Regions from separate parts of the Mesorhizobium sp. L103C131B0 genome, predicted to be linked through region 1. Evidence: riboswitches for the same ligand, from Rfam matches in the RefSeq annotation. Region 1 holds a riboswitch; the other holds the start of a gene.
The links. A riboswitch is a leader RNA that binds a small molecule or an ion and turns the genes downstream of it on or off. The one in region 1 is predicted to bind thiamine pyrophosphate.
Positions count from the first base shown of each region.

Region 2: linked by a shared signal. The riboswitch ahead of X730_RS140365 (YkoF family thiamine/hydroxymethylpyrimidine-binding protein) and the one ahead of thiB (thiamine ABC transporter substrate binding subunit) in region 1 are both predicted to bind thiamine pyrophosphate.

Region 1 is NZ_AYXC01000032.1:1,806-5,202, forward strand. Features, by position in the region: gene X730_RS136820 (ABC-F family ATP-binding cassette domain-containing protein) at 1-1,283, opposite strand, end outside; gene X730_RS136815 (thiamine diphosphokinase) at 1,285-1,944, opposite strand; TPP riboswitch at 2,107-2,221, shown strand; gene thiB (thiamine ABC transporter substrate binding subunit) at 2,265-3,272, shown strand.
Region 2 is NZ_AYXC01000019.1:89,325-92,721, forward strand. Features, by position in the region: gene X730_RS140375 (ABC transporter ATP-binding protein) at 1-230, opposite strand, end outside; gene X730_RS140370 (ABC transporter permease) at 227-1,069, opposite strand; gene X730_RS140365 (YkoF family thiamine/hydroxymethylpyrimidine-binding protein) at 1,325-1,933, opposite strand; TPP riboswitch at 1,924-2,036, opposite strand; partial or broken gene X730_RS140360 (GSU2403 family nucleotidyltransferase fold protein) at 2,235-2,531, shown strand; gene X730_RS140355 (hypothetical protein) at 2,902-3,153, shown strand; gene X730_RS140350 (DUF2934 domain-containing protein) at 3,310-3,397, opposite strand, start outside.

The sequences.
Region 1 (3,397 bases):
AGCACCAGAAGGTTGGCGGGCCGCGCCAGAACACGCGCCAGGAGCAGCCGCGCCCGTTCGCCGCCGGACAGCTCGCGCACCGGGGTGCGCGCCTGTTCCGGCTTGAACAGGAAATCCTTCATGTAGGACACGACATGGCGCTGCTCGCCATTGATGACGAGGTTTTCGCCGCGCCCGTCCGTGAGATACTGCGCCAGGGTTTCGGCCGGATCGACCGCCTCGCGCTTCTGGTCGAGCGTGGCGATTTCCAGATTGGTGCCGAGCCGCACCGAGCCGGCGTCGGGCTTCATCTCGCCGGTAAGCATCTTCAACAGCGTCGTCTTGCCGGCGCCGTTCGGCCCGACAAGGCCGACGCGATCGCCGCGCTGGATGCGGGTCGAGAAGCTTTTGACCACGGTGAGGTCGCCAAAGCTCTTTTCGATGTTCTTGGCCTCGATCACCAGCTTGCCGGATTCGGCGGCGTCGCTGGCCACCATGGTGGCCGAGCCCTCGGCGCCGCGATGGCCGCGAAAACGCTGGCGCATGGTCTGCAGTTCGCCCAGGCGGCGCATGTTGCGTTTGCGGCGAGCCGTCACGCCATAGCGCAGCCAATGCTCCTCGCGCACGATCTGGCGGCCGAGCTTGTGCTGTTCGCGCTCTTCCTCTTCCAGCACAAGGTCGCGCCATTCCTCGAAATGGCCAAAGCCCTTGTCGAGGCGGCGGGTCTGGCCACGGTCGAGCCAGACAGTGGCGCGCGAGACGCGTTCGAGGAAGCGACGGTCGTGCGAGATGACGATCAGCGCCGAAGACGTCCGGACAAGCTCTTCTTCCAGCCATTCGATGACCGACAAATCGAGATGGTTCGTCGGCTCGTCAAGCAGCAGAATATCGGGTTCGGGCGCCATGACGCGGGCAAGTGCTGCGCGGCGCGCCTCGCCGCCGGAGAGATCGTTGGGGTTCTCGGTGCCGGCGAGGCCGAGATGCTCCATCAGATATGTGGCGCGGTAGGGATCGTCGGCAGGCCCAAGCCCAGCCTCGACATAGGCACGCACATTGGCAAAGCCGTCCATGTCGGGCATTTGCGGGAGATAGCGCACCGTTGCCGAAGGCTGGCGGAAGACCTCGCCGTCTTGCGGCTCGATCAGACCAGCAGCAATCTTCAGGAGCGTCGACTTGCCGGAGCCGTTGCGGCCGACGAGCGCGATCTTGTCACCGGCGGACGCCGTCAGTTCGGCGCCATCGAGCAGCGGCGTGCCGCCAAAGGTCAGTCTTATCCCGTCGAGGTTGAGAAGGGGCGGGGCCATGTCAGCTTTCAGGCAAGGGGTAGGGGTGGGCGAGCAGCAGCGCGCGGCCATGGCCGAGCGCGATTTCGAGGCCGCCCCCGGTCGTGTTGGACTTGACCTCGTTCGAGATGGTCAGCGACGAGCCGAACACGACCTCGACATGGTCGAGCGGCCACTTCGCGCCGGACACGGTGAGGCCCGAAAGATCGGAAAAGCCGAGCACCGAAAACAGCGTTCCGTCGGCATAGTCGAAGCCGGCCTTGCCAGGCAGCAGAGGGGCGCCTTCCTGCGCTCCGCTGGTCAACAGCACTTTTGTGCCTGTCTCTGTCAGCCGCAGGCTGAGCGCCAGATGCAGGAAGGCGTGGTCGGCGCGCTTGCCGCCGAAAGCGCCGGCCAGCACCAGGCTGGTGGCGCCGCGTCCCAATGCCGCCGCGATCGCCAGTTCGCCATCGGTCTTGTCCTTTTCGGGAGGAAACACCTCCCGCGGCACGGCGGCGAGATCGGCAGGCAGGTCCGCCGGCACGGAATCGAAATCGCCGACCCACAGCTCCGGCATCAGGCCGAGCAGGCGGGCATGATCGATGCCGGCGTCGGCGGCGATGACGCGCGTGCCCGCGACCTGGCGGTCGAGCCGCGGCGTGCGGACGAGATCGCCGCCAAGCAGGATGGTGAATGTGCTCATATCCGCTGGCCCTTACCAGCCCCGCCGACGAAACGGAAGGCCGAGCGGCACCGTCACTCTTTGTTGGAGCATGATCTTTTTCCGGAAACGGATTCCACTTTCCGGGATCATGCTCGGGCAAACTTCCACTTGCGTGGCACCTTGGCCGGGCCTATGTGTCGAAACGCTCTAACGGGGTGCCGGACGCGATCTTCGCGGACCGGCTGAGAGGCAGTCTCGCCAACCCGCTGAACCTGATCCGGTTTGTACCGGCGGAGGGATTAGACGCTTCGGACAGCCCGACGCCTCAATTCCTTTCAACACGAATGAAGGAGGCGCCGATGCGCATGTTTTTGTCCCGTCTTGTCCCAGCGCTGGGGCTTGCTGTTTCGCTACTGGCAAGCTCTGCGTCCGCGCAGGAAAAACTCACGATCTATACCTATGAGAGTTTCACTGCCGACTGGGGTCCGGGCCCCCAGGTGAAGAAGGAATTCGAGGCCGAGTGCGGCTGCAGCGTCGACTTCGTCTCGGTGGCCGACGGCGTCGCGCTGCTCAACCGCGTCAAGCTCGAAGGTGCCTCGACCAAGGCCGATATCGTGCTTGGTCTCGACACCAACCTCACCGCGGAAGCCAAGGCTTCCGGCCTGTTTGTCCCACATGGCGCGGTGGCTGAAAACAACGTGCCGGGCGGCTGGAGCGACGACACTTTCGTGCCCTATGATTATGGTTATTTCGCCGTCGTCTACGACACCGAAAAGCTGAAGAGCCCACCGAAGAGCCTGAAGGAACTGGTCGAGGGCGATGCCGCCGACAAGATCGTCATCCAGGATCCGAGGACGTCGACGCCGGGCCTCGGCCTGCTGCTGTGGGTCAAGTCGGTCTATGGCGACAAGGCGCCGGAAGCCTGGGCGAAACTCAAGGGCAAAGTGCTGACGGTGACGCCGGGCTGGAGCGAGGCCTACGGCCTGTTCACCAAGGGCGAGGCGCCGATGGTGCTTTCCTATACGACGTCGCCGGCCTACCACATGGTGGCCGAGAACACCGGGCGCTACCAGGCGGCCTCGTTCGAGGAAGGCGAGTATCTGCAAATCGAGGTCGCCGGCATCACCACCACGGGCGCGAAGAATCCGCTGGCGGCGAAGTTCCTGGCCTTCATGACCGGGCCGAAATTCCAGGATGTCATTCCGGAGACCAACTGGATGTTCCCGGCCGGGAAAACCGACAAGCCGCTCAATCCGGCTTTTGATAGGCTGGTCAAGCCGGCGAAGACCTTGCTGTTCAGCCCGGAAGAGGTCGCGGCAAATCGCAAGGCCTGGGTGGATGAATGGCTGGCGGTGATGAGCAAGTAGCTTTGGCTGTATGATCGAAAGATGAGTGCCCTACGGCGCCCCCCTCTGTCCTGCCGGACATCTCCCCCACGAGGGGGGAGATTGGCTATCGTCGGCGATTTCGCCAGTCGCCAAGGTTGCAGGAA
Region 2 (3,397 bases), on a different contig from region 1:
CGCTGCGGCATGAAGGCGAAGGGGCTGCCCTGCAATGGCGCGCCGTCGAAGCGCATGTCGCCCTCGCCTTTCAGCGCGCCGGTCAGCAACTGGAACAGCGTCGACTTGCCGGCGCCGGAAGGGCCGAGGATGGAGACGAACTCGCCGGCCGCGACATGAAGCGAAATGCCGGCGAGCACCTCAAGCGCGCCGAAGTTCTTCCTGATGTCCCGGAGTTCGAGCCGCGTCATTGACGGTTCTCTTCTGCAGCTTCAACCTTGCCGTCGCGGCTTTCGCTCCCTGCATTCTCCCAAGGCATGGCGAAGCGCTGGACGAGCACCGCAATGGCGAACAAGACAAGCGTGAGCGCGGCGCTGACGGCGACCGCGGCGAGCACCAGATCGGGCCGAAAGTTGTTCTTGGCATTGAGCATGTAGATGCCCAGCCCCTTCGCCGCCCCCGCATATTCGGCGAAGATCGCGCCGACGACGGCGTAGGTGATGGAGATGCGCAGCCCGGCGAAGAAATAGGGCAGCGCCGAAGGCAGGCGCGCCAGCCAGAAGATGCGCCAGCGCCCTGCCCCCATGGTGGCGAGCATCTGCGAAATCGCCTTGCTGGTCGCGGCAAAACCCTCGACCAGCGCCACCATCATCGGGAAGAAGGTAACGAGCGCCACAAGCAAGATTTTTGGCATCAGCCCGAAGCCGAACCACAGTACGATGAGCGGCGCAATCGCGACCAGCGGCAAGGTCTGGCTGATAATCAGCAGCGGAAACAGCGCGCGGCGCAGCGGGGCCAAGAAATCGACCAGCGCCGAAAGCACGAAGGCAGCGACCAACGAGCAGGCGAAGCCGGCTGATGTGGCGCGGATGGTGGGCAGCGTGTTGTCGGCAAGGGCAGCGCGATGCTCCCAGGCCTGCTGCAGCACGCGCGACGGCGCCGGCAGCATGGTGGGCGCAGCGCCACCATAGCGGGCGTAGAGCTCCCACGCCGCGAGGAGCAGGGCGGAGGCGCAGGCGGCGGGGATGGTCTTGGCGATGGCTGCGGCTAATCTCCCCCCTCGAGGGGGAGATGTCGCCGAAGGCGACAGAGGGGGTCGTCTCGCATAGAGCGCCCACGCCTTGCCGATGCGAAAAGGACGTCGGCGCTCCACGCGCTGGGACCCCCTCTGGCCTGCCGGCCATCTCCTGCTCGAGGGGGGAGATTCGTGGGCATCGCGGTCTTCGCCAATCGCCAATGGCTCCCCTCCTCTCTGTGCTGAGGGGTCAGAGGCATCTCCTCCACGCAATGGGTCAGATAAACCAGCCACGGCAATATCCTCAAGGAACGACGCTTGAGCCGCGGCTCAGACGGCGCTCGGGCTGTTCGCCGAGATCGTGATGTCGAGGGTGACGTGGCCGGCGCCGGGGCCGAAGCGGCAGAAGGCCTCGTTGAGCGTGGCAAACACCGCACCGGCATCGCCACGCAATTTGGTGCAGAAGTTCTTTGAGCGCTCAAAGACGCCGGACTGTTTCAGGAAATCGATGCAGCCGTAGATCTCGTCCATATGGTCGCCCGTGCCCATAACGTAGAGCGAGAACTGCGCCGCCACCGGCTGGCCGGTCGACGGCGTGGCCTGGACAGCGCGGATCGCGGCGATCTTGCGCTCGTCCAGCGGAATGGCGGGGCCGCCGGTCTCGTCGGAGCGGCAGATCGGATCGTCGGGCTCGCCCGGACAGCCGCGCGAGACCGCCGCCGAAAGCACGCAGTGCTTGCCGCTTTTGGCCGCCGCGACGAACAGGTCGCGCATGGCGGGAAACAGCACCTCGGGCGGCCCGACCATAAGGGTCGAGATGTCATCGGTTTCGATCCGCAGCCGGTCGCGCCAGGGATCGAGCGCGCCGAGCGCGCCGAGGATGACGCCGACGAAATCGTCGGTCATGGGATAAAGGGAAATCTGTGCGCCTGAAAACATCGCCCGCCTCGCTCCGCTGGTATTATCCAGATCAGCTTTAGGGTCCGAAGGCTTGCCGCCCTCATCTCAGCCCCGACGATACGGAGCACCCCTGTGGATGGGCGGGTTAAAGCACCGTTCGCGGCATTGGGGAAGCCGTTTGTTGAGGCACTGCGGGAAAGTGTTTTGGGCCAGACGTGCCGGGCGCCCGGGCGTTAACAGACGACTCGTCAGTTCGTTGCGTTATAACGTTTCCACGAACTTCTTATAACTGCGTTGAAATTCAAGCTGATAAACGTAATTATAAGAAAACGGCAGAGACTCCGCGCAGCCCTTACGGTTTCTGGATTTCCTTATCCGCGACCCCATCCGGACTGTGCTCCTGCATCGCTCGGGCTTGCCTGTGCTGGTCCCCTCGCCCCAGCGCTACGCCATCCACAAGCTGATCGTCGCCTCGCGACGCGGGCCGAGCGCTGGCGCCAAGCGGGAGAAGGATCTCCATCAAGCGCGCCTGCTGACCCAAGCGCTCGAAGCCACGCGTCGCCAGGACGACCTTGCCTTCGCCTTCATGGAAGCGTGGGACAAGGGCGAAAACTGGCGCGAGACGATCCGGGGCGGCTTGAACCTGTTCGACGCCGCCACGAGGGAAAACAGTCACACCATCCTGGGGAAATCCCTCCGCGAAATTGGTGCGACTCCTGAAGGATTCACGATGCGGGATTAGCTGAAGCGACCGCTGCTATATTCATTTCCATCGTCCCAACCGTACGAAATTGGCTTGACGCTTATTCGTACATAAAGTACGATATCTCTTTTCGCAGAGAGGAATGTCCTTGAGCACAGCGAACCATGTTGCCTTCGCCGATCTCTCTCGGCCTTTGCTGTCACCCCCGTCGTTGCCGCCGCCTTTGTTGCCGCCGCCTTTATTGCCGCCCCCTTTGTTGCCCTTGTCATTCGATCAGTGCGAACGCCTCGCCGGGGCTTGGCGAATGGCCAGCCAAGACATCGCCGACGACATCCGCTTCATCCGCCAATATCTGAAAGTCGTTGCCGAGAAGGACGAGAGGCTGTCGACCGGCACCCTTGTTCACAGCCGCGCCTATGTCGAGGCCTGCGCCGGCTGGCTGCCACAGACTGTAACGCGCTATCTGCGCCACCTGCGCCAGATCACCGAATGCGAACTGGCCATGACAGCTGCCGGCATTCGCTTTGCGCTGTCGAGTTATGCCTGGGAGGCATGAGGGCGCCTGTCGCCAAACACAAGGAATTGCGCTGCCCGTCGCAGGCGCAATTCGTCAGGTTGAGAGGCTCGGGCGCGCCTGAACGGCGGGCGCCAAGGATGGCCCCGGCCAGCGAATTCCGGCCTTGCTTTATTTCGACTGGCCTTATTTCTGGCCTTATTTCGATTTGGCTTTGCCGGACTTTGCGGCGGCAGGCTTCGCCGCCTTTGGCTTGGCGGCTGCCTTGGGGGGCTTGGCGTCAGCT